One region of the Leuconostoc sp. JNUCC 76 genome, then DNA from elsewhere that is predicted to be linked to it. Evidence: riboswitches for the same ligand, from Rfam matches in the RefSeq annotation. Region 1 holds a riboswitch; each other region holds the start of a gene.
The links. Region 1 has a riboswitch for lysine ahead of alr (alanine racemase). Riboswitches for the same ligand answer to the same signal wherever they lie in the genome.
Positions count from the first base shown of each region.

Region 1 (10,450 bases):
TTGATACAATTGAGGCGTGGAAGGTAGCCAGTCGGTTGCCCAAAGCTTTAACGGTAAACTTTAAAGCGGTTAATGGGCATGTAATGTTGAACTACCCGAAAAAGTTTAAATTGCCTGTATACTCTTATTTAGTGAATCATCGTGATCCAACGACTTATGTATCAGCACTTTTGGGTACTACAAATCAGTTAACCCAGGCCACTGAGAACAATAAAAAAACTTATACTAATAAATATAGTAATCAACAAATTATTTATGATCCAGATTTAGAAACAGTGACATTTACAGATAATCGAACGACTGGTACATTACAACGTAGCTATTACAATCGCTTGAATGTCGGTTTTTCGCAAATTAATTTGTTACAATTAGATCTCTCTGATACACGCTTTTACCAGAGCCGTGATAATGGGAAGGATATCACTTATCGGACGTTCGTTGAAGGGCTACCAGTTTATTACCAATCAAAGACTGGTGCTATTCACATGACGTTAGATAAATATGGTAATCTAACAAGCACCTATTCGTTAAATGAGTTAGGTGTGCCGGTTCCTAATACGCAAAAAGATGTAACTTTGCCAAAAGCAGCAGATGTTTTGGCTAAATTACAACAAGCTGGGGTCAAAAGTAGTGAATATTATTCTATTGCACCAGGGTATGAATGGTTGGCTAATAAAGAAAATAACGTTTCGGTCAACATGAATCCTACATGGATGATTGAAACGCCAACGGGTTGGATGAGCGTAGATACGTTTCTATCTAATCGAGAATAGTTTCCAATATGTGTATGATTCGGGGCGCCGAAAATTATGAAAGGAGGAATACGTTTCTATGCAGTTTAGACGACTAAAAATATTAATGACGATGTTATTCATCTTTTTGGACGTGTTTCTCTTTTTTTGGTGGCGCAGTAATCAGAGACTAAGTATTAAAGTGACCGATGCAAATGCGAATATCATTAGTGAGATTAAAAATCAAAAAATAAAAGTATCTAACTTTAGTACTTCGGTTACTTATGCTAGTTATTTAGCTGGTAAGCGATCAAATAGGTTGATGTCAACGATTGATAAGTTATCAAACTTCAATGCAAATATTAATAATCAAACACTCTACGTAACCTTCAATAAAACATCGCAACTGGGTAGGGGGAATACTAGTAGTGGTAAGAAAGCTGCGGCGGATGACGTTGAGGCATCAAAGATAGCACGTAATGCGGGATATCGATATAATCCTATTCTTTCTAAAGTTAATGTGAAAAATCGTGTAACCTACTCTCAATATATTGATAATTTGCCGGTCATCGCCAAACAAGGGCTGATGATTTTTAACAAAGATAAAGACCGTAAGGTAACTGATTTTACACAAACCAAAATAACTAAGGTTACAGTATTGCGTGATGAACGTGCGACAATTACAGAGGAAGCTGCAATTGTCGCTCTTTATAAATTCAATGAGCTAAATAGTGGTGATAAATTATCAAAAGGTGCTCTATCGTATGATACATCGGTAAAGGTTAATGGCTATGACATTTATTTGCCGGTGTGGGTATTTGTTGTAACACACGCAAATGGTAACACAGGGCTTTTGAAAATTAATGCTTTTACGGGTGATAACTTATCAGAATAGTTTAATTTTTGCTTAACTTCAAATTGATAAAATAAGATAAATATAGTTGAGAGGTGACTAATGGTACAATCAGCATTAACAAAAACGTTGTTAACTGGTGTCATTGCTGGTGTTGTTGGTGGAGGAGCAATTTTGTATGGGCAACAAGGTGTACAATTGTTACAAAATCAAAATCAAAAAGTAAGTACGACAGCAACAAGTACAAAAACGATTGCCAAGAATGCAACCGCTACATCTGCTTATAATAAGGTATCAGATGCAGTTGTATCTGTATTAAACTTTACTAAATCTAGTCAAAGTAGTTATCAAGAATCGTCAGAAGGTTCTGGCGTGATCTATAAAAAAACGGATGGATCGGCATTTATTGTAACGAATAATCACGTCATCACTGGAGCGGCTAAAATTCAAGTTATGCTGCATAGTGGGAAGAAAGTGACCGCTACACTGGTCGGAAAAGATGCGATGACTGACTTAGCTGTTCTGAAGATCGACGGCACAGACGTTACGACAACTGCACAATTTGGTGATTCAAGTAAAATAACTGTTGGTGAAAATGTCTTAGCAATTGGTTCGCCGCTGGGATCCGAGTATGCTTCGTCAGTGACGCAAGGTATCATTTCTGCCAAGAAAAGGTTAGTTGAGACGACATCTGAAAATGGTCAAAATTATGGTGGATCCACGGTTATTCAGACGGATGCTGCTATTAACCCTGGTAATTCAGGGGGACCATTAATTAATTTTGCAGGACAAGTTATTGGTATTAACTCCATGAAGTTATCAACGTCTTCCTCGGGAACGAGCGTTGAGGGGATGGGTTTTGCAATTCCTTCTGATCAAGTCGTTGACATTGTTAACAAATTAGTCAAAAATGGTAAGGTCACACGACCAGCAATCGGTATTAGTTTGATTAATTTGTCGGAAGTGACAGCTTCTGAGCAAAAATCAACATTGAAAATTCCAGATAGTGTTACTGGTGGTGTTGTAGTAATGAGTTTGACCAACAATGGCCCAGCAGATAAAGCTGGATTGAAGAAGTACGATGTTATCGTTGGCATTAATGGCAAGAAGGTAAGTTCACAGGCGGATCTGCGAGAAGAACTGTACAAGAATTCACTTGGGGACACAATAACATTGACTTATTATCATCAGGATACTAAGAAGACAGTCAAGGTTAAATTAACACAGAAATTAGCAAGCTAACAAAAATGTTAGCTTTTTCTTTACTCTTGTTTGACTTTTGTTAAAGAATATGTATTTTCTGTAAATGTTGAAAACAAGTTGAAAATGTTGACAATTTGTGGACTAAATACCAGGAAATGTGGAAAAGATGTTTAAATTGGTGGATAAGTGATTTATTTTTATAAGAAATAATAAATATTGGTAATTTTAGGCAATATTTAGTAATAAAAAGGTAGTTTTTAGACGGATAGCAGTAATGTTCGTGTATTGGAGTGATTAAAGAAAGAACACTTATGTAATCATATTTAGTATATATTTTCCGAACAATGTAAAGGAATTTTACTTTAAACATCAGTCGAACGCGTGTGCTTATCCACAATTGTGTATAACTTTGTGGATAACTGTGGATAACTTGCGAGAAAATATCTATAATTTGTCTAAATAAAAGTAAAATAACGTTTATAAAGTTATCCACATTTTTTTGAAATTAAAAAAAACAGTGGATAACTTAAAAAGCGAACAGCTAAAAGAGTTGGTATAAAAGCTTTTTTAGAAAAAAATATTTTTTTTGTTCGTGTGGATAACATCGGATATAATAAGTATAGATAACCAGTCAAAAATATTAAGAAATTGTAAAGAGTGGGTTTGAAATGAATATTAAATTAATCACGGTCGGGAAACTAAAGGAAAAGTATTTAAAGGAAGGCATTGCGGAGTATACAAAACGATTATCTCGCTTTTGTAAATTTCAAGTAGTTGAGTTGATTGATGAAAAGACGCCGGAAAATGCTAGTGAAGTACAGAATAATCAAATTATGGCTAAAGAAGGGGAGCGAATTCAGGCGAAAATTGGTTCGCGTGATTATGTTATTGTGCTAGCAATAGAAGGAAAACAGTTTCCTTCCGAGGAATTTTCTCAAAAACTTGAATTGATTGCGGTTAATGGCTATTCGGACATTACTTTTATTATTGGTGGTTCTCTTGGATTATCTAAGGAAATCAAGCAAAGGGCGAACTTAAAGATGAGCTTTGGTTTGCTGACCTTACCACATCAATTAATGCGTCTTGTGCTAATTGAACAAATTTATCGTGCCTTTATGATTCAACAAGGATCACCGTATCATAAGTAACATGTAAAAAAATGAAAACTATTGTTGCATTTTCATATTTCCGTGTCTATAATATATCCATAGATAAAAAATATACACGAAAGAGTGCGAAATATGAGGAAGTTTTTTGAGAATTCAGAATGGACCCGTGTTCGAAAAATTAGGGGGTTACCATTATTATTGGTTGGTATTACACTCATTCCGAGTTTATACGCAGTCATTTTTTTGTCGTCACTTTGGGATACTTATGGTAGAGTGGATCATCTTCCGGTTGCGATTGTTAATCAAGACAAGACCGCAAAGATTAATGGGAAATCACAGAATATAGGCGATGATTTAACGAAAAAATTGCTTGACAGCAAGCAATTAAAATTAACTAAGACTTCGGCTGAGAAAGCTGGAAAAGGACTTGCATCTGGAAAGTATTACATGACTATCACGATACCTAAGTCCTTTACGAAGAATTCAGGTACATTGTTGAATGCTAAGCCAGTCAAGCCTATGATTAAAGTTGCGCATAATACTGGGCAAGGATTCATTGCTGAAAAATTAACGGTTTCGGCAGCTGATAAAATACAGGCGAATGTTTCAAAATCACTGCAAAGTGTTTATAATAAAACAATTTTAAACGCAACAGCCTCTTCGAAAAAAGGTTTTCAATCAGGTTCTAAAGGAGCCACACAACTTGGGAGTGGATTATCACAATTACAAGATGGTACTAAAAAATTGCAAGATGGCACAACACAGCTCCAAACTGGTACTTCACAGTTGGCAACGGGCTTGTCACAGTACACAAATGGCGTGTCGTCTGCTAATACAGGTGCCCAGCAGTTAACTTCAGGTGCCCAACAACTTGCCACACAACTCCAAAAGGTTTCTGACGAGATTAATACAAAGCAAAGTGCCAACACGGCTGATTTAAAACAGCTTGATACAGGATTGACGCAACTTACACAGGGCTTACAAAAACTAAGTAAAGTTGAATCACCAACGGTAACTGTTGATTCAACAAAGCTTAACGAAGCGTCCGAAAAGCTGTCAGCTGGATTAACTGGTGCTGGGAAAGATGCGGCTGCTTTCAAAGCATTAGCTCAAGATGCTGATTTCCAAAAATTTTTACAAGAAAATCCTACTGTTGCTACTAAGTATCAAGCGGCATTAAGTGATTTAGGTGAAAATGTGCAATCAAGTGCTACAGCAGCCACTACAATTCAGAATCAATTGACCACATTAAAGGCTATGCTGCCACAATTACAAGCATTGCAGGCACAAATTCCGGAATTACAGAAACTCGGTCAACAAGGATCTGTTGCCACCCAAGGTGCGCAAACAGCTATTAAAACACTAAATGATAGCTTAACTACTGTCAGCCAAGGAATAGCTAACCAAGCAGTGCCAGGCGCTCAGCAACTAGCGCAAGGATCTTCACAATTAACTACAGGGCTTGGACAGTTAGCCGCCAAAAACGATACGCTTAATAGTGGTGTTTCGCAATTAAATGATGGCACGACACAGTTACTTACTGGTGAAAGTCAAGCTAGTGCGGCTTTGCAGCAGGCAGGTACTGGCGCAACCACTTTAGCGAATAAATTAGCTGATGGTGCTGTGAAATTGTCAGCTATACACAATAAGAAATCAAATGTGGTAGCATTATCACAGCCGGTCAAACAAAAATCATCTAATTTATCAAAGGTTCCTAACAACGGAACAGGAATGGCGCCATATATGATGTCTGTTGGGCTATTTGTTGGTATGATCACATTTACGACCATATTTGATTTCATGACGGTTTCTAAAAAGCCAAAAAATGGTTTCACATGGTGGGCTAATAAGCAGTTAATTAATGCGCCAGTTTTTATTGGACAAGCATTGATTATGACTGGTTTACTCTTCTTAGTAGATGGTATGGAAGCGCAGCGGCCAGCGATGACATTTGTTGTAGCCTTAGCAGCATCCTTTGGGTTCAACCAGTTTGTTGTCTTGTTTAATGTGCTAATTGGTAAACTAGGGTCAGGGATTATGCTGGTTTTGATGGTATTACAACTGAGTGCTAGTGCGGGATCTTATCCTATTGAGTTGTCAAACAGCTTTTTTGAGGCGATTCATCCATGGATGCCAATGAGTTACTCTGTCCATGCCTTCCGCGAAACAATTTCTATGGGTGGCAGTGTTGTATCAGACTTAACTGTATTGTTGTCATTAGGGGTGATATCAATGGTACTAACATGGTTTGTGTACCAAATGAAATTAAACCATAATCAGTTAACTTTTAAGCATTAATTTAAAAGCAGTCGGCAGACTGCGTACATAAAGAAATGAAGTTGGAAAAATAAATGAAAATGTCTAGTGCAGTTGAACAAAGTTTGGTCGTCTTGGTTATGCTAGCTTTGCAAAAAGATAGCCTACCTATTAAAAGTCATGTTTTAAGTGAACATTTAGAAGTTTCTGAATCATACTTAAAAAAAACAATGCGTAAATTAGTTGTTGCAAATTTAGTAAAAGCGATTGCTAGTAAGGAAGGTGGCTTCAAATTGGCTCGTCATACCAATGATATTACGTTATTGGATGTTTATGAGGCAATCGAAGGAGAAGATAGCTTTATTCATTCTACCCAATTAGCAGATCGCGTGTTTCCTGCCAAAACTGCTGTTGCTGAAGGAACAAAAGAAGTTCTATCTATTGTCTATGAGGCAGAAAAGGATTTTAAGAAACGGTTAAAACGTACATCAATTGCTGATTTGTTATTGTTTGCCAAAGAAGGAGAAGAAATTGTTGATTGGCGATGAAGTTACACATATTGACTAAAAAACAGTTTATTAATGCCTGGTTAGCATTAATAAACTGTTTTTTTTATATTGTGAAGTACTATATTTTATGCAACAGGTAGCGCCTCTTGTAAACTGAATTCAAAATCATCAGGAACAAGCATTCCGACATCTTTTAAAATAACATTCCCAGAAAGATAACAACCATTTTGTTGCGTTAAGCCAACCTTTGTGAAGCCAAAAGTGACTGTAGTGTGAGCTTTAAGAGCGGCTCCACGTATCTCTCCCGTCGTTGCATCAATACCAGTAGGAACATCAACAGCAATAACAGGTTTATCAATGTGGTTGGCCGCTTTAATCATTTTTTGTAAGCCTTCAGGTAGAACGTTGTTCAATCCAACCCCAAATATCGCATCAATAATTAAAGTTGCCTCATTAAAATCACTTTTTTCAGAACGAACTAAGCCATGCTTCTCAATGATTGCCAGTTGCCGTTTTACACTGTCTTTCGCACGGCTAACGTTTCCGACAAATTGTAATGAGACATTTACGCCTTGAGCGTACAAGAGACGAGCAATTGCTACGCCGTCAGCACCATTATTACCAAGACCAGCTAGTACCAATACATGACTTAAATCGAATCTACCGGCACCGATGACATCAAGCACTGCCATTGCGGCCCGTTCAATTAATACATCCTGTGGCATACCAATAGTCTCAATCGTGTAATTATCTATTTGCTGCATTTCTGTAGCTGTAACAAGTCGCGTCATAGTTCCCATCATTTCATAAGTTATTAAACTTATTATACGGTGATTTAGCAGTCTTATCAATCAAACAAGCGTAAAAATATTGAATTTGACAAATAAAAAAAATTAGAATACAATAATAACAATTTAAGAATCATAGAGGTTGCTGCTGACATTAGTCGCTTGCGGAGTGCTTACAGGCACAATGAAACAAGTTAAAGGGGATGTAGCCGAAGCATTGGTGCTGTGACACCAAGTAGCTGGGCCAATCGGTGAAAAATCGTTGGACTGTCGCGTAAGCGGGGTGCTATGTTATAGATTGCAATTAATTGGGATCCATGGCTGCTACTTGTGCGCTGTGGATTTTTTAATAGAGGAGGTATGCATTCATGGATATCTGTGAATGGGCTAACATATGGTAGAGGCAATAACACGTCCAACACGTCTTGAAGTTTCAAAGAGCGCTGTTGAACATAATATAATGACCGTTAAAAATGTATCAGGTGCGGACAAGGTTTTTTTGACCGTTAAGTCGAATGCTTATGGATTTGGTTTGATTCCTATGGCTCAAGCTGCTGTGGCAGGAGGTATTTATGGCTTAGGCGTAGCTGTTCTTGATGAAGCTATTGCACTACGACACGAGCGCATAACCGCACCAATTTTAATTTTAGGTATTTCACAGGTAAAGTATGTTGAACTAATGGCTGTCCAGCATATCATGGCAACTGTTGTTTCATTGGACTGGCTGGAGAAAGCAGAACAGCAGTTAACTGGTGAACAGCGATTACCTGTTACACTAGGTATCGATACTGGCATGGGTAGAATTGGATTTAGAGATCGTGAAACTTTAGCGAAAGCAATACAGTTTGTTTTGGATCATGCTGATAAGTTTGAATATGTTGGACTATCGACGCACTTTGCCGAATCTGATTCATCAGATACCCGGTACTTCCAAAAACAATTAACACGCTGGCATCAATTGACAGATGACTTGCCAAAACCAAAGTATTATCATGTTGCTAATTCGGGTGCTGCAATGTATCATGCACAAGAGGTTCCCCATGAAGTTGTCCGCGTAGGAACGGTGCTTTATGGGATTGAACCCTCTCGTGGTGAACTGGCGGATGGGCGCAACCTGAAGCCCGTCATGGCCCTGCGCAGCGAGGTTAATTTTGTTAAACGCTTACCTGCTGGTGAAGGCATTAGTTATTCACATAAATATACGACAACTCAAAACGAGTGGATAGGCACTGTTCCTATTGGTTATGGGGATGGTTGGCTACGCAAATTAATGGGGTTTAGGGTTATTATTGACGGTCAATACGCTCCTATTGTAGGCCAAGTAGCAATGGATCAGTTAATGATACGTTTGCCTCATGAATATCCAGAAGGTACAACAGTAACCTTTATTGGTCAAGATGGAGACTTAGAGAACACGATAGAGGACGTTGCACAGTTTGCAGGTTTGGCGCCGTGGGAAATCACAACAGGACTACAAGATAGAATACATCGTATTTTAGTAGATTAGGAGAAGATAATGACTAGAGAATATAGTGTTGCCATCCTTGGCGCAACAGGTGCTGTGGGCACACGACTTATTGAACAATTAGAGCAATCAACAATTCCCGTGAAGAACATAAAATTGCTTGCTTCGTCACGTTCAGCAGGTAAAACACTGCAATTTAAGGGTACAGATGTGGTTGTTGAGGAAGCAACTCCAGAAAGTTTTGATGGGGTTGATTTAGTTTTGGCTAGCGGTGGTGGTTCAGTTTCAGCTCGATTTGCACCCGAAGCTGTGAAACGCGGCGCTGTGGTTGTTGATAATTCAAGCCAATGGCGAATGAATGATGATGTCCCGTTAATTGTTCCTGAAGTTAATGAAGCAGATTTGAAACAACACCAAGGAATTATTGCCAACCCTAACTGTTCAACGATTCAAATGGTTGTTGCTCTGGCACCTATTAAAGCCAAGTATGGTTTGACACGTGTTATCGTTTCAACTTATCAAGCTGCTTCTGGTGCGGGACAATCTGCATGGCAAGAGCTAGTTTCAGAAACTGATGCCCACAATGCCGGTAAAGAGATGCATGCTGAGATTTTGCCGGTTAAAAGTGCTAAGCATCATTATCCCTTAGCTTATAATTTACTACCACAAATAGATGTTTTCGAAGAAGACGGTTACACTCATGAGGAATGGAAGATGATTCATGAGACTAAAAAAATTATGTTTGGTGATAAAAATTCTAAAGCAGTCAAAGTAACAGCGACTGCGGTCCGTGTACCTGTTCCTATTGGTCATGGCGAGACCGTTTATTTTGAAACGGATGCCGAATCAGGAGCGACAGCTGCTGATCTTCAAGCAATTTTGAGTGAGGCTCCAGGTGTTGTTTTGGAAGATAATCCAAAGGAACAGTTGTACCCACAGCCAATTAATGCCGAAGGGAAACGTGAAACATTCGTCGGCCGTGTGCGTCCTGATTTGGAAAATGATGATAGCTTCCATATGTGGGTTGTCTCAGATAACCTGCTTAAAGGTGCTGCTTGGAATACAGTACAAATTGCAGAGCGTCTTGTTGACTTAGACTTAGTCAGAGTCCCAGAAGACGCAGCAAATAAGTTTATCACAGAATAAATTTTTTTAAGAGCGTTCAGCGCTCTTTTTATATCTCCAAAAGCGACGACACAACTGTGTGTAAAAGCAACGTGTTACAATAGCCTTATGATAGCAATTCTAACAATTTTAACTTTAGCTATAAGTCTTTTTTCTTGGCTACTTTGGCATCAAATCAGGATCAGCCCAGCAAGTTTACGACTAGGATTTTATGTATTGATCATTATGATTTTTTTATTTATTGGTCTGCAGGTGATGCAGTTTCCAAGTATATCAGTTGTTCATATCATTAATGAAGCTAAGATGTTCGTTAAATGGGGTAATATTGCGGGTCTATTTTTGGTGATTACACTAGCCTATCACAGTTTTCAAAGTTGGCGTAAATGGCAACATAGCCTACATCAGTTAGTT
Region 1 covers NZ_CM132206.1:2,045,014-2,055,463, reverse strand. Annotated here, with positions in the region: gene yycH (two-component system activity regulator YycH) at 1-773, shown strand, start outside; gene yycI (two-component system regulatory protein YycI) at 832-1,626, shown strand; gene JNUCC76_RS10370 (S1C family serine protease) at 1,687-2,826, shown strand; gene rlmH (23S rRNA (pseudouridine(1915)-N(3))-methyltransferase RlmH) at 3,456-3,935, shown strand; gene JNUCC76_RS10360 (YhgE/Pip family protein) at 4,029-6,194, shown strand; gene JNUCC76_RS10355 (RrF2 family transcriptional regulator) at 6,248-6,700, shown strand; gene JNUCC76_RS10350 (NAD(P)H-hydrate epimerase) at 6,787-7,452, opposite strand; lysine riboswitch at 7,578-7,746, shown strand; gene alr (alanine racemase) at 7,844-8,956, shown strand; gene JNUCC76_RS10340 (aspartate-semialdehyde dehydrogenase) at 8,966-10,060, shown strand; gene JNUCC76_RS10335 (YdcF family protein) at 10,148-10,450, shown strand, end outside.

Region 2 (10,450 bases), 760 kb from region 1:
CAACCCAATGATGCAACGAGTATATGGAACAGCCTTTTGGAAAGCAGCTGACGTTGAAGCAGAAATTGCTCGTCGTGAAGAAGCCAAGGAACGTGATCATCGTGTCATTGGACGAGATCTTGATTTATTCTTTACTAGTCAAGAAGTTGGTTCAGGATTACCAGTTTGGCTGCCAAATGGTGCAACAATCCGTCGCCAAGTTGAAAGATATATTACAGATAAAGAGCTGTCAAATGGTTACCAGCACGTTTACACACCAGTATTGTCTAATTTGAACTTATATAAGACATCTGGTCACTGGGAGCATTATCGTGAAGATATGTTTCCACCAATGGATATGGGGGATGGCGAATTTTTGGAATTACGTCCAATGAATTGCCCATCACATATCATGGTATTTAATCATAAGCCACGTTCATACCGTGAATTACCAATGCGTATTGCTGAATTGGGAATGATGCATCGTTATGAAAAGTCTGGTGCTTTGACAGGGCTATCACGTGTTCGTGAGATGACGTTGAATGATGGCCATACGTTCGTTGAACCAGAAAAGTTAGAAGAAGAGTTTAAGTCTATCTTGACAATGATGATGGGCGTTTATCGTGACTTCAACATTAAAGATTATCGTTTCCGTCTGTCTTATCGTGATCCCAAAAATACAGAAAAGTATTTTGATGATGATGAAATGTGGGAAAAGTCACAAAAGCAATTGAAAACAGCAATGGACGATCTTGGTCTTGATTATTTCGAGGCTGAAGGTGAAGCTGCCTTTTATGGTCCAAAGTTAGACGTTCAAACAAAGACAGCCTTAGGTAATGAAGAAACATTATCTACGATTCAATTAGACTTTTTGTTGCCAGAACGATTTGATTTGAAATATATTGGTCGTGATGGGCTTGATAATCATCGTCCAGTGATGTTACATCGTGGTATTGTTGGTACGATGGAACGTTTCACAGCTTACTTAATTGAGATGTACAAGGGTGCATTCCCAACATGGTTGTCTCCTTTACAAGTGCAGATTATTCCTGTTAATTTAGGTGCTCACGGAGATTATGCAAATAATGTCCAACAGAAATTGCAAGATGCGGGATTACGCGCTAATGTTGAAACAAAAGATGCTAAGATGGGCTACCTCATTCGTGAAGCACAGACAAATAAAATACCATATACTTTGGTTCTTGGTGATTCAGAAGTGGATACTGATACAGTTACAGTTCGTAAATATGGTGAAGCAAAAACAATTACAATGTCATTTAATGAATTCCAAAACTTGATTTTATCTGATGTTGCCAATTATTCACGTGAATCCGAACCAGCAAAATAAAAATAGCTTGTTAAAAGAAATTATACTATACCATTTGTAGGTATATTTGTACAAAGCAAAGCACCCTGAGATTATCGAAGGGTGCTTTGCAATAGGAAAGGAAAATTTTTAATATTATGTCCGATTCAAAAGGCGACAGTAATCTTCCCAAACGAGGTTTACAAAATCGACACGTTCAGTTAATAGCCATTGGTGGTACGATTGGTACTGGTCTATTCATGGGTGCAGGAAACTCTATTCATTATGCTGGACCGTCTATTCTGTTGGTTTATTTAGTTATTGGAATGTTCATGTTTGTTGTGATGCGTGCTATAGGTGAATTGCTTTATGCTGATCCGAGCCAACATACATTTATTACATTTATTACCAAGTTTTTGGGAAACCGTGCCGGCTTTTTTGCCCGATGGTCGTACTGGTTAACCGTCGTATTTATGGGAATGGCTGAACTAACCGCTGTCGCGAAGTATATCCAATTTTGGCTACCAAGCCTCCCAAGTTGGTTAATCCAGATAGTGATGTTGATTTTATTGACATGCGTAAATTTGATTGCTGTAGCACTTTATGGTGAAACTGAGTTTTGGTTTGCTATGATTAAAATCGTTGCTATTTTAGCACTAATTGTTACTGGGATTATGATGGCAATAACTGGATTTAAAACCCCAGTAGGAACTGTTGCATTTAGTAATGTTTGGAATCATTTTGAATTTTTCCCTAATGGTGTTGGTAATTTTATTAATGCCTTTCAAATGGTGATGTTTGCCTTTGTCGGTATGGAATTTATCGGAATGACAACAGCAGAAACAGAAAATCCACGTTCAGTTTTACCTAAAGCAATTAATCAGATACCTTGGCGAATTTTATTCTTTTATCTTGGTGCCTTGTTTATTATTATGACAATCTATCCATGGCAAAAAATTCCTGCAAATCAAAGCCCATTTGTTATGGTTTTTGAATTAGCAGGTGTTAAGTGGGCAGCAGCATTAATTAATTTTGTTGTGTTGACGAGTGCTGCATCAGCTTTGAACTCAGTTTTGTTTAGTGCAAGTCGTAATTTTTATGCACTTTCATTTCAATCAAAAGCTAAATTTTTACAACCATTTAGAAAAATTTCTAAAACTCAATTACCAATCAATGCTGTATTGTTAACAGCAGTGATGGTTGCTTTCTCTGCATTGATTTCAGTTATACCTTCAATTACAAACGCATTCAGTTTTGTAACAAGTGCTTCAACTGATTTATTTTTAATGATTTATGTGTTGATTTTGATGGCATATATGAAATATCGTAAGTCAGATAGTTACATGCCTGATGGTTTTCTTGTTATAGCACCTAAGACATTAGTGCCATTGGCAATTCTGTTTTTCAGTTTTGTATTTGTTACGCTCTTCTTTAATCCAGAATCTCGTCTACCAGCAATTGGTGCTACTATTTGGATGGTCGTGTTTGGCTGTATTTCAATGAGACAACCAAAACAGGCGTTAAATAAGTAAGTTACTGTAATTTTTCTGGTTAGAAGGCAGTTAAAATCGCAATAGATATGAAAAGTTATATTTTAATATGACAAGCTTACATGTGTGGTAAAATATTACTATTCGTACTTTAGGGGAATTTTATGTCATTTCTAATTGATTTTATTTTGCACATTGATGTCCATATTGGTAATCTTGTGCAAGCGTTCGGTTTATGGACGTACTTGATTTTATTTGCGGTAATTTTCATTGAAACTGGTAGTGTGATTATGCCGTTTCTACCTGGAGATTCACTATTGTTTGCTGCAGGAGCAGTTGCTGCTACGCCTGCTGGGCTAAATGCCGGACTTAATCATTGGGTATTTATGATTGTATTCTTCTTAGCAGCTGTTATTGGTGACTCAGTCAATTTTTGGATTGGTCGTACAGGTGGTTATAAAATCTTGCATCACCGTTTCTTTGGCCGTTTCATTAAAGAACAACATATCAAAGAAGCTGAGGCTTTCTTTGAAAAGCGTGGTGCTGCGGCAATAATCATTGGGCGATACATGCCGATTGTTCGCACATTTGTACCGTTTGTGGCTGGCATCAGTCAATTTCCATACAAGCACTTCTTACGTAATAGTGTGATTGCTGCGTTTTCTTGGAGTTTAATTGCAACCGGTGCTGGTTATATGTTCGGAAATATTCCATTTGTTAAAGCACATTTTTCTGTAATTATTTTGGGTATTGCGTTGGTAACATTAATGCCAACGATTATTGGTGTTGTTCGTTCAGCGATGATTGCAAAAAAACAGAAAAAAATAATATCGAAATAACCGCCATTCATGGCGGTTTTTCTGTATAATTATAACTATGAATAACTTAAAAAAACTACAAGAATTAACTAAAATTTCAACATTAGAGATTGCTGATGCACTAGATGTTGAAGTTGAAACTGTTGAAGCATGGCAAAACGAAGAAAAAGTACCTAGTGTGAGTGATTTTGAGGCATTAAGTGGTATCTTCTCTTCTCAATTGGATGCTCAAGGAATCGACTCCCAATCCAGTAAGCATCCAATTCACATTCGTTTATCTGTGGATTATCTATTGAATCTAGGAATAACACTTTCAGATTGGATTACTTTAAAGTGGGCCTTTGAAGGGCAGTGGAACAATGATCAGTTAGCCGTCGGATTTTTTTCTAATAATCAATTGGTGCGTGTTGTCAAAAGTGAAAACGAATTTTCGGATGCTTTTGCAGGCTATCTTATTTTACAAACTGAAGGTGAGTTTGAACCATATATTGATGAGTTTGATAATGATAGGGAATACGATTGGCGGTTGTTACGTTTGAACGATGAAAGATTTGTAGATATAACTAACGATTTAATTGCAGCCAATTTACCAGTCATCAGCTAACAGTAGAGAAGTACACAAAGTAGTGACGTCTGTATAATATTATGATACACTACAATTAGATGTTAATACTTGTGGGACAATTGAATAAATTTGTCGATAATAAGGGTATTATTTTGTCAAAAACACAGTTTTCGTAATGGAAATTGTGTTTTTTTGTTCCGATAATAAATTTTGGAGGATAATATGGATTTAGGCAATGATTTTGTTACTCGTTTGGGACTTGAAAAACCATACGACTTAGAAAAGGTACGTGGTGGTGACATTAACGAGGCGTTTTCAATCTATTCGAACAACAAGCGCTATTTTTTAAAGATTCAACAAAATGCTCAAGCAAGTTTTTTTGATCATGAGGTTGCTGGTTTAAAGGCTTTGGGGGAAGTGGTGACTGTGCCAGCCATTTTAGCGCAGGGACAATTACAAGGACACGCCTACTTAGTATTGTCGTGGATTAATCAAGGAAATGGGACACAACAAGAATTAGCAAAGTCGCTGGTTAAAATTCACCAAGCTACAGCACCAAAGTTTGGATTTGATAGTGATAATTTAGTAGATTTTGTGCCTAAAAATAATACTTGGCAATCCTCTTGGGCTGAATTTTTTGTGACACAACGCTTGGATCCGCTAATGGCGCAAGCGCAAAAAAATAATTTTTGGCTGACCCAACGTGGTGATCATTATAATAATTTACGTGAAACGATATTAAATGATAATCACGCGCAAACAGTTCAACCATCATTACTGCATGGTGATTTCTGGGCAGGAAACTTTATGTTTAACGATCAAGGTAAACCTGTATTTATTGATCCTAACGTGTTCTACGGTGATCGAGAATATGATTTAGCTATTTCAAGAGTGTTTTCCGGGTTTAGCCTGTCATTTTATGATCAATATATGCAAGAATGGTCATTGGACGATGACTGGCAAAAACGTGAAAAATGGTATGAGTTCTATTACATATTGATGCACTTTACACGATTTGGTGATATTTATGCACCGCGAATGAACCAATTATTAACGTCTTTTTAAAAGCACATGATTGCTAGCAAAGAATTAGACGGAAAAACCTTGACATTCAATAGTGATTCAGTCATAATAATGACAGAATAAAAATTATTTCACATAGAGGTCGCGATTGACAATACACTTACCGGAGTTGCTGTAGCAATTGATGGTAAGCTTAGGGGATATCGCCGAAATCAAGGGTAACTACAAATAACCTTGATTGGGCTAATAGTTAAGAGCTATTAGACTGTCGCAGAGATGCGGTGAGCTATGGAAACTGTCAAAAATGCTAACAATGCCCTTTGATAAGTCCGTTTTGCGAACCTATCAAAGGGTTTTTTTGTGTAATTCAAGGGGAAATGATGACGTATCCAACAAATGAAAAGCAACATCTGACAGTTGATGGTGTTGATACAATCGAACTGGCAAAGACATATGGCACGCCGTTAGCAGTTTACGATGTAACACTTATTCGTAAGACAATGAGGGCGTTTAAACGTATCTTTGAACAAGAAAACGTCCCATATGTTGTAAGTTATGCTGGTAAAGCTTTTGCTACTAAAGCAATTTATCAAGTGGCAGCTCAAGAAAATATTCACGCTGATGTCGTGTCTGGTGGGGAATTATATACAGCAATTAAAGCTGATTTTCCAACTCAGCATCTTAGTTTTAATGGTAATAATAAGAGTTATGATGAACTTGTGATGGCCGTTGAAAATGGTGTGGGAACAATTATTGTTGATAATTTTCTGGAGTTACAGCTACTGTCAGAAATTACGGCGGAAAAAAATGTTATTCAAGATATTTTGCTACGTATTTCACCAGGAATTTCAGCTCATACTCATGAATTTATTAGTACTGGTCAACAAGATAGTAAATTCGGCTTTGATTTACAAACGGGTCAAGCGAAGCAAGCCTATGATATTGCAATAAAAGATAACCATCTTCACTTACGTGGCTTACATGCGCACATTGGATCTCAAATATTTGATGTGACTGGATTTGAGAAAAATGCAGCACTATTAGCAGACACTGCTTATTCATGGGGATGGCAACCAGAGGTCATTAATACTGGCGGTGGATTTGGTATTCGTTATACTGATGAGGATCAACCTTTGCCAGAAAGCGAGTTTGCTGATGCTATTATCCGTGTTTTGAAAGAGAAGGCTACACGGTACAATTGGGCGATGCCAGAAATATGGATTGAACCTGGTCGTTCGATTGTCGGACCAGCCGGACAAACTCTATATACAGTTGGATCGCGTAAGGATATTCCAGGAATTAGAAATTACTTGGCTGTAGATGGTGGTATGGGAGATAATATTCGTCCAGCACTTTATCAAGCAAATTATGAAGCGGTTTTAGCCAATCAACCAAATGCTAAAAGTGAAGAGATTGTGCGAATTGCGGGTAAGTATTGTGAGTCTGGTGACGTATTGGTTTGGCAGGCAGAATTACCGGCGACAAAACCTGGTGACATTTTATCTGTGCTTGCAACAGGTGCGTATGGCTATGCAATGGCTTCAAATTATAACCGAAATCCACGACCGGCCGTTGTCTTCGTGGAAAATGATCAGCATCAAGTCGTTGTTGAACGTGAAACTTTTGAACACATGATCAGTTTAGATCAGGATTATACTCTAGGAGATAAATAACATGGCTGAAAACGAAGCACAAAAACTAATTAATTTCATTGCAAATGCAAAAAAAATTACTCCAGTAAAGGTTACATATAAAGGTACATTGGCAACTGAAGTGCCAGATACTGTGCAACAATTTGGAAATGAGTCATTTGGACAATTGATTGGCGACTGGTCTGAAATTGAATTGTTGATTAAGAATCTACCATCAGAAGATGTGTTTATTGAAAATGATTCACGTAACTCTGCCGTTCCTTTGCTTGATAAAAAAGAAATTAATGCTCGCATTGAACCAGGTGCCATTATTCGCGATCAAGTTGAAATTGGTGATAATGCGGTGATTATGCTGGGCGCAGTGATTAATATTGGTGCAGAGATTGGTGCTAACACAATGATTGATATGGGTGCTGTACTTGGCGGCCGTGCCATCGTTGGTGAAAATTCTCATATTGGTGCTGGCGCGGTATTAGCTGGTGTGATTGAACCAGCATCTGCCCAACCTGTTCGCATCGGAAATAACGTTCTAGTTGGCGCTAATGCCGTCGTTATTGAAGGCGTACAGGTCGGTGACGGCGCAGTAGTTGCGGCTGGAGCGATTGTCACAAAGGATGTACCAGCCAATACAGTAGTTGCGGGTGTTCCTGCAAAAGTTATTAAGGAGATTGATTCGAAGACGCAACAAAAGACTGCGTTAATTGACGCATTGCGAGGCTTATAATGCCAGTTAGTGAAGAAGATTTAAAAACCTATCGGCGTGACTTACATAAAATTCCAGAACTTGCTTTAGCGGAATTTAAAACGCATCGTTATTTACTAGAAAAAATTCAATCTTGGCAAACTAATTTTATGACAATACGTCAAGTAGAAGAATTACCTACTGCATTGCTCGTGAAATTTTCTGGAACTGACCCAATTCGGACGATAGGATATCGTGCTGATATTGATGCGCTGCCAGTTACAGAAGATACTGGCTTGCCATTTGAATCAACACATAAAGGTGTTATGCATGCATGTGGGCATGATGTTCACATGTCTTTAGCTTTGGGATTGGTTCAGTATTTTAGCGAGAATCAACCTAAAGACAATTTAATTATCTTTTTTCAACCGGCTGAAGAGTCAAAAAGTGGTGGCAAATTAGCTGTTGATTTAGGAATCTTTGAAGGTGAATGGCATCCTGATGAGTTTTACGGTATTCATGATCAGCCTAATTTACCTGCTGGAACATTGAGTACATTAGCGGGTACCTTATTTGCCGGGACAGCCGAGCTCGAAATTGACATCTATGGGCAAGGTGGTCATGCGGCTTATCCCCACTTAGGTAAGGATCCAATTGTCATTTCGGCTGAATTAATTATGTTGTTACAAACTGTTGTATCGCGTGACGTTGATCCAATAGAAGGTGGTGTAGTGAGTCTTGGAATGATTAGCGGCGGCTTTACAAATAATGTTATTCCAGACACGGTTCATCTTGCCGGAACAGTTCGTAGTATGACTAAAGATGGGTTGGATAAAATGACAACACGAATTCGCCAAATAGTTGAAGGTGTGGCATTGGCAAATGATGTCAAGATTAATGTTCGCCTTGAAACAGGAAGTTATTTGCCTGTTGAAAACAATCCCGAATTAGCTAATAATTTGCTGAGTTTCATGGAACAGCGTCAAGACATTGCTTTTGAAGAAGCAAAACCTGCGATGACAGGTGAGGATTTTGGTTACATATTGCAACATATTCCTGGTGTCATGCTTTGGCTTGGCGTCAATGACAACCATTCACTGCACAGCGCGAAGTTAAACATCGATGAAGCAGCTTTGTTGCCAGGATTTAATGCTTTGAAAGATTTTATTGAGTGGCGAATGTCACAAGGAGAATAGCATGTACGAAGGAATTAATTTAATTACGGCGATTATTACGCCCTTTACAGTAAACGATGAGATTGATTATGAGTCATTAGAGAAATTAATTGAACACCTGTTAAATCATGGTTCGCAAGGATTTGTGATTGCAGCAACAACAGGTGAATCTCCAACGTTGTCTTTTGAAGAAAAAGTTGAGGTTACGAAGTTTATCGCAAAACAGGTTGGTAACCGTGCACTTTTAATTGCTAATGCAGGGTCCAATAATACAAAGGAATCCGTAGAAGCAGCCAAAGTTTTAAGTAAAATCGAGCATATTAACGGCATCTTAGCAGTAACACCGTATTATAATAAGCCAAGTCAAGCTGGTATGATTGCGCATTTTAAAGCTATCGCTGATGCTTCCGAAAAGCCAATTATGTTATATAATATTCCTGGACGTACGGTGGTCGGTCTGACAGTTGATAGTGTGATTGAATTAGCTCAACATCCTAATATTAATGCAATTAAGGAAACAACATCAACTGAATTTGTTGAAGCAGAGGTAGAAAGAACCACTGGATTTGCAGTCTATACTGGTGAAGATGCAATGACTCTTTCGGCCTACACTGTCGGCGGTGCTGGAACAATTTCGGTAGCTTCACATCTTTATGGCGACGAAATGTCTGAATTGTTTACTGCTATGAATGCAGATAACTGGCGTGAAGCTGCGCGCTTGCAACGTTACCTAACGCCACGAATGAATGCTCTATTTGCCTATCCTTCCCCAACTCCAGTTAAAACAAAATTGGCTGAAAAAGGATTCGTACGTGAAGTTGTCCGTCTGCCTCTTATTTCTTTAAGTGATGCAGAAAAATTACATTTGAATGAATTATTGGAGAAATAATGACAAAAATAATTTTAGCTGGTGGTTTTGGTAAACTAGGTCAAGCTATTCAAGATAACTTGAGTGAAGAATATGAAATTGTTGGTATTGTGAGTGGTCATCAACATGAGAGTAAGGTACCTGTGTGGACCTCCTTATCAGATATTAATGTGACAGCAGATATTTGGCTGGATGTCAGTACTCCAGCAACTGTATTTGACAATGCAATGTACGCAATCGAGCACAACATGCCACTAGTGATTGGTGCGACTGGTCTGTCTGATGAACAAGTAGCAACACTGCGTGAACAGTCATCAAAAGGCGTTTTAATTGTACCAAACTTTAGTTTATCAGCGGTTTTGTTAATGCAATTCTCACAGTTAGCGGCCAAATATTTTCCTGATGCAGAAATTATTGAAGCGCACAACCCTAAAAAGATAGATGCACCATCTGGAACGGCTAAGCAAACAGCAAAATTGATTGCAAAAGCTCGTATTGAGGAACCTACATCAACAAAATTAGCGCCAGCTCGCGGTGAACAGATTGATCGTGTGCCAGTCCATGCTGTACGGTTGCCTGGCTATATCGCACAGCAAAGTGTTTATTTTGGTGGTGTGGATGAGCAATTAACGCTGACCCAAAGTACAACAAGTCGATCAGCCTTTGTACCAGGTGTTATTCGCGCTATAGAAGCTGTGAAAAATATAGATGGTGTGGTCATCGGACTAGATCAAATTATTTAAATTAAAAATTGTGATGTTAATGTCAGTATTAGCATCATTTTTTATTTTAAAATACATGTGAATAGCAATATTTATCGTACAATAGAGTTATGAAAAAGATAACTAAAATTTCAATTCAAAAAAAAGCGGGTCGCTATAATATTGATCTA
Region 2 covers NZ_CM132206.1:612,601-623,050, forward strand. Annotated here, with positions in the region: gene thrS (threonine--tRNA ligase) at 1-1,327, shown strand, start outside; gene JNUCC76_RS03220 (amino acid permease) at 1,444-2,817, shown strand; gene JNUCC76_RS03225 (VTT domain-containing protein) at 2,940-3,614, shown strand; gene JNUCC76_RS03230 (XRE family transcriptional regulator) at 3,652-4,197, shown strand; gene JNUCC76_RS03235 (fructosamine kinase family protein) at 4,381-5,223, shown strand; lysine riboswitch at 5,310-5,478, shown strand; gene lysA (diaminopimelate decarboxylase) at 5,562-6,854, shown strand; gene dapD (2,3,4,5-tetrahydropyridine-2,6-dicarboxylate N-acetyltransferase) at 6,856-7,557, shown strand; gene JNUCC76_RS03250 (N-acetyldiaminopimelate deacetylase) at 7,557-8,711, shown strand; gene dapA (4-hydroxy-tetrahydrodipicolinate synthase) at 8,713-9,579, shown strand; gene dapB (4-hydroxy-tetrahydrodipicolinate reductase) at 9,579-10,301, shown strand; gene recX (recombination regulator RecX) at 10,391-10,450, shown strand, end outside.
Region 2: another riboswitch for lysine. It lies ahead of lysA (diaminopimelate decarboxylase); the one in region 1 lies ahead of alr (alanine racemase).

Region 3 (10,450 bases), 110 kb from region 1:
CACCTTGAATATGTTCTGTAACAATTTTCTTTGCGGCGTTAATATATTTGCTAGCAATTGTAGTTAAGTCACCAAATGATAAATCAGTTTGAACATTTGAACTCATTGTGTTCATAAACTTGGTATTTAATAAACTAGAAACATTAGCTGATTTTTTAATTAACGCTTCTAATACTAATCGTTGACGTTTTTGTCGCCCATAATCACCGTCTGGATCATCGTAACGCATGCGCGAGAATGCAAGGGCTGCATCACCGGTCATAACATGCTTGGTTGCTGACCAAGTTACCCCATTATCATCAGAATGTTCATAGCCTGTGCTTCCCTTGTGGAAACGGTACAGGTTTTCACCGTAATCATGAGCTGTCTCTTGACTATAAGTGAAATCAATTGGAGACTTAACAGAAATCCCTCCAACTTGAGTGACCATTTTTTCCAAACCTGACATATTGACTAAGGCATAAAAATCAATAGGAATGTTTAAGTAAGATTCTACAGTTTTAATAGCAGTTGCCGTTGAACCATAGGCGTAAGCTGCATTTATTTTTTGAGGGAAAGTACTTTCGTATCCCGGAATAGAAACCATTGCATCACGAGGAATAGAAATCATTGTTGTTTTTTTTGTCTTGGGGTTAACAAGAAGCAACATCATTGAATCGGTACGTCCTTTGTAGGTACGTCCTAATTCGCCGGTATCCGTTCCAAACAACAAAATAGACAAAGGCTTTCCACTTTGAACAACGCTTGAGACGTTTCGGGATTTAGTGACGCCACTGCTCTTGTATGTTTTATCAATTGCTGATTTAGTATTATGGATAGCCATCCAAGCAAATGTGCCCGACACGATAAGTAAGAGACCGACAACAAGTAAGATAATATTTCGTAGTTTGTGACTACTTTTTGAATAGCGAGCAATTCTGGACTTAACTGCAGTTTGTTTATTTTTTTTCATAACGGTCTCTCGATTGTTTTGGCCAATGAAATATGGCGGTTTGTAAGATAATAAAGACAGCTACCGAGTTGTATCGATATACTGCTATTTTTGGGGTAACAAAGGCAAAAGACTGGAAACTAACGATTAATCAAAAAATAGTAACTATTGTTCTCACCATATTTTGAGATTATTCATCTAGCAATAATTCATCTGCCATGTGATAGATATTTAAGAGCACGACTAAAAATATCGGCAAAAACCAACTGATAGTAATGATATCGGACCAAGTTAAAGTCAAGATTAAATTTTAACCATATCAGCTTTTTTTTATAATTATATCTCATATAATGCTACAATTATTAAGAGCTATAAGCAAATGAGTTTGTAGAAATTTAATATTTGGGAGAATGTGAGTAAGCGGTGTCAATTGAGTATTATTGTCGTCATAAAACTATGTTTGTGTCAGTTCAATTTGAATATGCTTATCTGTATCATCACAATTATAAATAATGTTAATTCCACCGGATAAACTAAGAAAAATTTTAATTATTACTTTTGGCATTATTTTTGTTTTTTTAGGTATTCAAGTTCGATTTCATATGATATTTATGCAAGTTCTGGACGCGACTACAGATTTTGCAGTAAACAATATTTTATCGTTGAAAATACCCCTATACTTAGGGTTAGGTAATCTTTTTTCCCATTATTGGGTCGTCATCCCATTGATAGCGGTCATGGTAGCATTTCTTTATTTCATAAATTATAAGATTGCTGCCTGGTGGTTTGCCATTACACAACTTGTTGCGATGTTGCTGACATGGGTTATTACAATTATTTTACGCATTCATTGGCAGGATGGCCCTAAAATAGGTGAAACTATACCTAACTTATTGTTGGTGTGGTGGTTGCAATTGCTCTTGCTGTTGGTCATTATTATGCCACATTTGGTCAAGTCGAGAAAAATTCAAGTGATGATCAATATTGTCATTGGTTTGTTTTGGTTATCAATTATGCTAGCCCGTATTCAGTCTCATCATATGGCATTGACTAGTGGGTTGGGAGCAATCACCTTTGGCTATTTTTGGTGGCAGTTTAGTGCACAACAATATTATAAACGGGCGCGACATTGGCAAAAGGTACTTGAAATTGACGGGCGCGTATAAGTGTGTTATTATTTTGATTGTGTCAAAGAGGTTGCAACCGACATGAGTCGCATGATGAAGTCCGCCAGGATGTTGAAATCATGTAAAAGGGAAGGTTGCCGAAAGAATTATCTGGCAAGATAATTCTTGGGCTAGTGATTAATAGTTGCTAGACTGTCGCAAAATTGCGGTGCGCTTTGAAAAGTGATTAATAATGACTTTTTAAACCTCTTCCGTTTGTTGTGAAGAGGTTTTTTATTTTGAGAAGGAGATATTATGTCTGAACATAATGGACACATACAGCGTAGATTGAAAACGCGACATGTGTCGATGATTGCATTAGGTGGTTCAATAGGAACGGGATTATTTGTAGCATCAGGAGCAACTGTTGCTCAAGCTGGACCACTAGGAGCTATTGTTGCTTATTTAGCTATTGGTGTAATGGTTTATTTTTTGATGACCTCACTGGGGGAAATGGCTACATATTCACCAACATCAGGTTCATTTTCTGATTATGCTGGAAAATATGTTGATCCCGCATTGGGATTTGCAATGGGTTGGAACTATTGGTTCAATTGGGCTATCACGCTTGCTGTTGATATTGTTGCTGTTGGTTTAGTAGCTGAGTTCTGGTTTCCACATACACCTGGATGGATATTTTCCGCAGTTGCGTTATTACTTATCTTTTTGATTAATATCTTTTCGGTTGGTACTTTTGGTGAAGCAGAGTTTTGGTTATCAATGATTAAGGTGATAACTATCATTGCTTTCCTAGTTGTTGGTCTGGCTACTATTTTTGGTGTAATTCATTCTGACATCAATGTCATGAAAAACTTGTCGGTCGGTAATCACGGATTTGTTGGTGGACCTCAAGCTGTTTTGTCAGTATTCGTTGTTGCCGGATTTTCTTTTCAAGGAACTGAGTTAATTGGTATTACTGCTGGAGAAGCTAAGGATCCTGATAAGTCAGTTCCTAAGGCGATAAATCAAGTGTTTTGGCGTATCTTACTGTTTTATATTCTGGCAATTTTTGTCATTTCCGCTTTGGTTTACTATAAAGATCCGCGCTTGTTGAGTTCTTCTACACAAAACATTGCTGTCTCACCATTTACTATTGTATTTAAAAATGCAGGAATTGCTTTTGCGGCTAGTTTAATGAATGCAGTTATTTTAACATCAATTGTTTCGTCAGCAAATTCAGGTTCATATGCTTCTACACGGATGTTGTACGCTATGGCGCGTAAAGGCGATGCCCCTAAAATTTTTGCCAAGCTTTCAAGTAGAGGGGTACCAGTTGCAGCCTTAGTATTAACTACTGCGATTGGCCTATTAGCATTTATTGCTAACACCAAAGGGGGATCAGTTGCTTATACTTGGCTGGTCAATGCCTCTGGGTTAACTGGATTCATCGCTTGGGTCGGCATTGCTATCTCTCATTATCGCTTCCGAAGAGCTTATGTGGCGCAAGGAAAGAGTCTGTCTGATTTGAAATACAAGGCTAAGTGGTTCCCATTTGGTCCACTATTTGCGCTAGTAATTTCTATTGGTGTTATTATTGGTCAGGATCCGGACAGTTTTGCCCATCTAAATTGGGAAAAAATATTTGTGACTTACTTATCAGTTCCTTTGTTTGTAATCTTATATTTTTGGTACAAAGTTTCTCACAAAACGAAGCTAATTGCTCTAAAAGATGTTGATCTAAAACAATATAAATAAAGGCATACAAAAAAAGACACTGCATCATTGTAGTGTCTTTTTTATGAGTAATAACTTAACCGCGAACTACTAGGACGTCCACTTTAGCAGATCTCGTTACGAATTCAGTAACAGAACCAATAACTAAACGTTCTACAGCGTTTAATCCAGTTGCACCAATAACAATCAAATCAGCATTGACTTCGTTAGGTACATCTTTAGCGATTAATGACTTGGGTGAACCATATTCGATTAGATAATCAACATTTTTAACACCAGCTTCAATTGCCTGTGTTTTATATTTTTCTAAGCTCTTACGCGTTTCATCTGACACTGCTTCGACCATTGTATCGTCGAAACTAGCCACATTTTGAAATGCACGGGTATCGATAACGTTTAAAATTGACAAGACGCCTTCATCACCAGCATCCAAGGTCAGTTCAACCGCACGCGTTAATGCAGCTTCAGATTCTTTTGATCCATCCATTGGTACTAAAATCCTATGATAATTTGCTGTCATAATAACATCCCTTCTTGCAATATGCAATGTGTTCTTCTTCTACACCTCTAGTATAGCGCTTTCATAATAAAATTAATAGTATGTTCTTTAACCTAATTAAACACGGGTTTTAATTTATACAAAAAGCGCCCACGAATGTGGACGCACGGGCTTAGCCCGGAACACTCAATTAATACCGTTAATCGCTACGCAGATTTTCCTCGAAATTATCGAGGTGGATGGTTCATCAAGATTGTCAGATTACCGAATGAAAGGGCATATCTTCTAAGTCATGAATTCCCAACCGAAAATAAAAGTTGTAAGGAAAAAGCTGATGATGTAGCAATGCGTATATCTGAGGAATTCATATAGTATTATAACGCGAAAACTCGCTAACTAAAAGACTTGACTTTTTAGTTTAGCCCGTTTTGTTGTCGCGATTTTAGTGTCTGATATACATCAAATAATTGTTGTTCAACTTTCGAATTACCTTTAGGGTGAAAGTACTGAATGTTTGTCATTTTATCTGGTAAGTATTGCTGAGCTACCCAATCATTATCATAGTCGTGCGGATATGTGTAATCTACACCGTGATTCAGCTCCGAAGAGCCCTTATAATGTGCGTCTTTTAAATGATTAGGTATATCGTAAGATTTGCCATGACGAACATCACTAATGGCCGAGTCAATTGCTTTATAGGCTGAATTAGATTTAGGAGAGAGAGAGAGCTCAATAATAGCATTGGCGAGCGGAATTCTGGCTTCTGGGAATCCTAGTGTTTGTGCGGCTTGAATAGCAGTGACTGCTCGCTGAGCTGCCGGTGGATTTGCCAACCCGACATCTTCGTAGGCAATAACGGTAAGTCGGCGTGCTAAAATCGGTAAATCACCGGATTCGATAATGCGGGCAGCGTAGTGTAACGCCGCATCGGTGTCGGATCCGCGAATTGACTTTTGCAGTGCTGAAATCACATCATAATGCGCATCCCCATCTTTATCTGCTGATAATGCTTTCCGTTGCACAGTCTCTTCGATGATTGGCAAACTGATATGAACGACACCCTTTTTATCTGCTTTTGTTGATAAAACTGCTAATTCTAAACCATTTAAAGCACTACGTAAATCTCCATTTGTTGCTCGCGATAATTGCAACATAGCGTTATCATCGAGAACGATATTGTATTGCCCAAGGCCTTTTTCTTTATCAGCAATGGCTCGTTTAACGGCGTTTGTGATATCTGTTTCACTTAGACTGTTAACTTCAAATATTTGCGTTCTGGAACGAATAGCTGGTGTGACATTAATATAAGGATTTTCTGTCGTCGCACCAATTAATATAATTGCTCCAGATTCCAAATGTGGTAGTAAAAAGTCTTGTTTGATTTTGTTTAAACGATGAATTTCGTCTAGTAATAAGACGACAGTCCCTGACATTTTTGCTTCTTCGACAACGATTTGCAAGTCTTTTTGGCTATCGGTAGCAGCGTTTAGCATGCGAAACGCATATTTTGATGAACCGGCGATGGCACTAGCTATTGATGTTTTACCAGTACCAGGCGGTCCGTATAAAATCATCGAACTCAGCCGATGAGCAGCGACCATGCGCCAGATGATTTTGCCTTCACCAACTAAATGTTGTTGGCCAACAATCTCTTCAATTTTTGTGGGGCGCATACGGTACGCTAGCGGTTCTTGTGTCATAAACGTTTATCCTAAGTAAATATTATCTACATTGACAGCAGTATTAGCGGCTAGTACCACTGCAATTGGATCCTCTTGATGTGCGGATTTTGTAGAGTCGGAAAGCAAGGTGAAAGTATGGTTGCTCTTCGTTGCTAAACCAACATACGTTGAAAAATAGTCGCCGGCAAGTTGCTGATCAATTAGAACCTTACCAATACTGTGTGATTTAAGTGATGCGGCAAATTGTGATTGGATGTTTGAATTGCCCAATTGAGATACCTTAATTGCGACAATGACACGTTCTCGGAACGTGCCAAGATAACGGTTTTGCTCATCAGGGTTAATTTTTGGGCTGCCATTACCGAGCTGTTCTTGTTGTAAGCGTTCATTGACGTCCATGATTTTCTCCATTAATATTTGATACTCCTATTATACGTTATCTTAGTCGTTAATTTATACCTAAACTCTCAGTCAATGGAGCACAATGATAAACCTACATGTTGTTTCGGCTATCTGGTATTAAATGTAGTGCCCAAAGAGTTAAGATAATCGCTCCTAAGCCCAGGGAAATAATTGTGGTAGCTATACCAAACGAACCAAGAAATGGTGCACCAATCAGCATTGATGATGCAATGACTTTTCCTAATTGAAAAATTGAACCATTAAAAGCAAGGTAGGCGCCACGTTTATTTTCTGGCATTAAATCGGCTAATTTTGATTGACGTGTTGGGACATACATCAATTCACCAAAAGATAATATGAAGCTTGACAAAATTAATAAGGGTAGCGTGTTGACGTATGCTTGCAGAGCGTAGCCTAACGTAAATAATGTAGTACCCATTACAAATATTTTTTTCGTATTGCGATTAGTTATCCAACGAGATATTGGTGCAGTAAACAAAACGATAATAGCTGTATTAATGCTTGTCAATAGGCTTAACATTTTTACACCATCAAATGATATACCCAACCATTTTGTATGGATAAAACTTTGTGCCAAATGAATGGCGATAAAGTTAGTGCGTTGAAATTCAACACTAAGTAATAAGATGCCACCTAATGTGAAGATAACAAAACGAACATCGTATAATACAATCTGGTAACTATGAAATACAGACTGAAACCCAACGTGCCTTTTTTTATTAATTGTTTGTTCATGGGTTTCAGTAATTAAATATTTGGTCAAAAGTAATGAATTAATATTTATGATAACTAGAATAGTAGTAAGTAATAAGAAATGTCGTTCAAATAACCAGCCACCAATGAGCATTCCAACCATCAATGCCAGGTTATTAGCCCAATAATTGATGGCATACATGAAAGCACGTGTTTTTTCAGTTGAGACGTCGATGAGCATGGCTTCACTAGCTGGGCTAATCAAGCCACTAGCAATATTTCCAAGAAACATCATCACGAAGGTAAGCCAAGGAAAATGATAAACAGGTAGATTAGCGCAGACAATACCAATAGAAGCCAATAGCTTAATGAACTCCCCAAAAATAAGTAAACGTCGTCGCCCAAATACATCCGTTAAATATCCACCATAAATGCCAGCTAGAAAAGAAATGACGATATTTATCATCATTAACACACCTGTGGTTTGTGCATTATAAGCATGAAAAAGGTAAATTGACATAAAAGGAAATATGAGAGAACTTCCGAGGCGACTTAAGAATTCAATTTGGATTCTTTTTCTGATGTTTGGATGTAAATTTTTCCACATATTGTTTATCCTACTTTCAAACGATATGTTAAGATTATAAAATAGACATCTAAATCTTAAAATGGACATTTATATAAAAAAATGTCCACTTTAAAAGGTGAGTGAAATTAATGGTTGACCAGACATACTTTGATTTACGAATGACATATCAACGATTTGGGCAAAAACTAACTATCAGTATTTCTGAATTAGCTAAGTTTTGGTCGATATCAACAAAGCAGGTTAAACGTCGTTTACGTGCTTATGAAGAGCAAAAACTTTTGCAGTATTACCCCGGACAGGGGCGTGGACATCTAACGCAAATCATTTTTCAAAGTAGCTTCAGAGATGAGGTGATTATGGGGATGAAGCAAGCAATTGTTACTGAGGACATAATAACGATTTTTTACTTGCTAAAATTATCAGTACCTGCCAGTTGGCTGGCATCTTTTCGGGGAAATCTCACTAATTTTTTAGGCATACAAACGTATAGTGAAAATAAACGTATTTTAAGATAGTTGGCGACGCGACCTATTACAACCTTGGATCCAGTTCAAGTGGCCATTCGACGTGAGTATCAATTAGTTTTGCAGTTGGGAGATACATTAGTTCAATTCGATGAAGGATTGAAAGCTGGATTGGCTCACCATTGGCAGTCAAATAACGATGCCACCGTTTGGACGTTTTATTTGCGCAAAGGGGTACGGTTTCATAATGGGAAAACGATGACAGCGGTTGATGTGAAACGAACGTTTGAACGAGTTCGAAATGAAGTGGGGGAATCGTACTGGCAACTTGTTAATTTAATGGATATCATCCTGCTAGCAGATGATATTGTCCAGTTCAAATTTTCAGCACCCGAGCCCTTATTCGTGAGATATGTTGTTGATGCAAAATATGTTATTGTTGATTGTGATGTTGAATTTGATGAAATTCATTGGGTAGGAACAGGTGCATTTCAGGTGACGGAAAGCACTGATACGATGTTCAAACTGGCGGCTTTTGATGATTATTACGGGTTGCGTCCGATGATAGATGAGGTAGTTTATTATTTAGTAGATGACTGGAAAGTTGTGTCAGGTCTCCTTAATCCAGCGGATTATGGCAATCATGATTATGTGAAAAAGAAGCATACATTTCCTGGCGCAGAGTTCATCATTTCCAACTTAAAACGCCCAACAATAATTCAAGAACCACTCGTTCGAGCAGCTTTATATCATGTTGTTGATACACGAGTTTACGATGGCATTGGCGGAATTCCTGCCAGTCATTATGATTCTCGTGATTCAGCAGTACGAAGGGATAAATCATTAGCGCAGGCTCAAAAAAAATTAAATCAAGCGAACTATCAAGGGGAGCCTATTGTTCTAGCTACGTTGTCACATTCGAAAGAAGCTGAAGAACTTTCAAAATGGATTCAAAGACGTGCTAAGAAAATAGGATTGAATATGGAAATAATTTACTATAATTTTGCTACAGATTACTATACCGAATTTTTAGAAAAAAATGCAGATTTGGTCATGTTGGCTGACATTCCGATGAACCCTGATGAATTTGCGTATATTGAATTTGTGAGTAGTCCGACATTGCTTGTACAAAGAATGCTAACACCGTTATTATTAGAACAACTACAGCATTTGATTTTTCTTTTCAAGCAAACTGAAAGTGAAAAAGACCGACATCTTATTTATTTGAAAATTGATAATTGGCTAATAGAACAAAATATCTTGTTCTACACGGCTCATGCTGTTCGAGAGATATACGTCCATCAGTTTTTAGTAAATGAAGGGGATCAATATGATTATAAAAATGCTTGGAAAATGCCAGAAATAAATAATTAAACGAATAAAAAAGTTCGCACAAAAAGGCAGCCTGATTTTAGGTTGCCTTTTTGCTCGTTACTAATAAAAATAAAAAACGTCACCATGTCTAGGTGACGTTTCAACCAACTAAGAATTAAAATATTAACCCAAGTGGTTGTAATATTCGACGATCAACGCTTCGTTGATATCAGCATCTAATTCTTCACGTTCTGGCAAACGAACGAGTGAACCTTCAAGCTTTTCAGTGTCTAATGATACGAATTGTGGGCGAGCCACAACTGATTCGATAGCAGCTTGAATAGGCAAGATGTTTTTTGACTTTTCGCGAACAGATACAACTTGTCCAGGTTGTACGTTGTATGAAGGAATATCAACGCGCTTACCATCTACTAAGATGTGACCATGATTAACAAGTTGACGTGCTTGTTGGCGTGTTGTTGCCAAACCGAGACGATAAACAACTGAATCTAAACGTTGTTCCAATGAGATCATGAAGTTAGTACCATGAGTACCCTTACGGATCTTACCAGCCTTGTTAAACAAAGCTTTGAATTGACGTTCAGTCAAACCATAAGTGAAACGCAACTTTTGCTTTTCGCGCAATTGCATTCCGTATTCAGAAATTTTAGCACGACGGCCGGCACCGTGATCACCAGGTGCGTAAGCACGACGTGACAATTCTTTACCAGTACCAGACAATGAAACACCTAAGCGACGTGAGATACGCCACTTTGGACCTGTATAACGTGACATGTATATGTCCTCCAAAATGTATTATGCTGTACATTTGAGGGTAAGTACCAGATGCGTGCAGCGCCTATCTTGACGTTTCTCAGAGCCAGTAGCTATGGCCTTACTAACGATTTGGGGCGTTGTTGACGCGCTTCTTTACTTACTGCTACTCAATTTAACAACTTATTATATGATATCAGAACCATTAAGGAATAGCAAATTGTTAAGAAAATTGTAAACG
Region 3 covers NZ_CM132206.1:1,937,002-1,947,451, reverse strand. Annotated here, with positions in the region: gene JNUCC76_RS09815 (LCP family protein) at 1-952, opposite strand, end outside; gene JNUCC76_RS09810 (hypothetical protein) at 1,669-2,097, shown strand; lysine riboswitch at 2,115-2,282, shown strand; gene JNUCC76_RS09805 (amino acid permease) at 2,353-3,792, shown strand; gene JNUCC76_RS09800 (universal stress protein) at 3,848-4,291, opposite strand; gene JNUCC76_RS09795 (replication-associated recombination protein A) at 4,684-5,970, opposite strand; gene JNUCC76_RS09790 (YueI family protein) at 5,977-6,351, opposite strand; gene JNUCC76_RS09785 (MDR family MFS transporter) at 6,446-7,675, opposite strand; gene JNUCC76_RS09780 (SgrR family transcriptional regulator) at 7,786-8,172, shown strand; gene JNUCC76_RS09775 (ABC transporter substrate-binding protein) at 8,173-9,495, shown strand; gene rpsD (30S ribosomal protein S4) at 9,619-10,230, opposite strand.
Region 3: another riboswitch for lysine. It lies ahead of JNUCC76_RS09805 (amino acid permease); the one in region 1 lies ahead of alr (alanine racemase).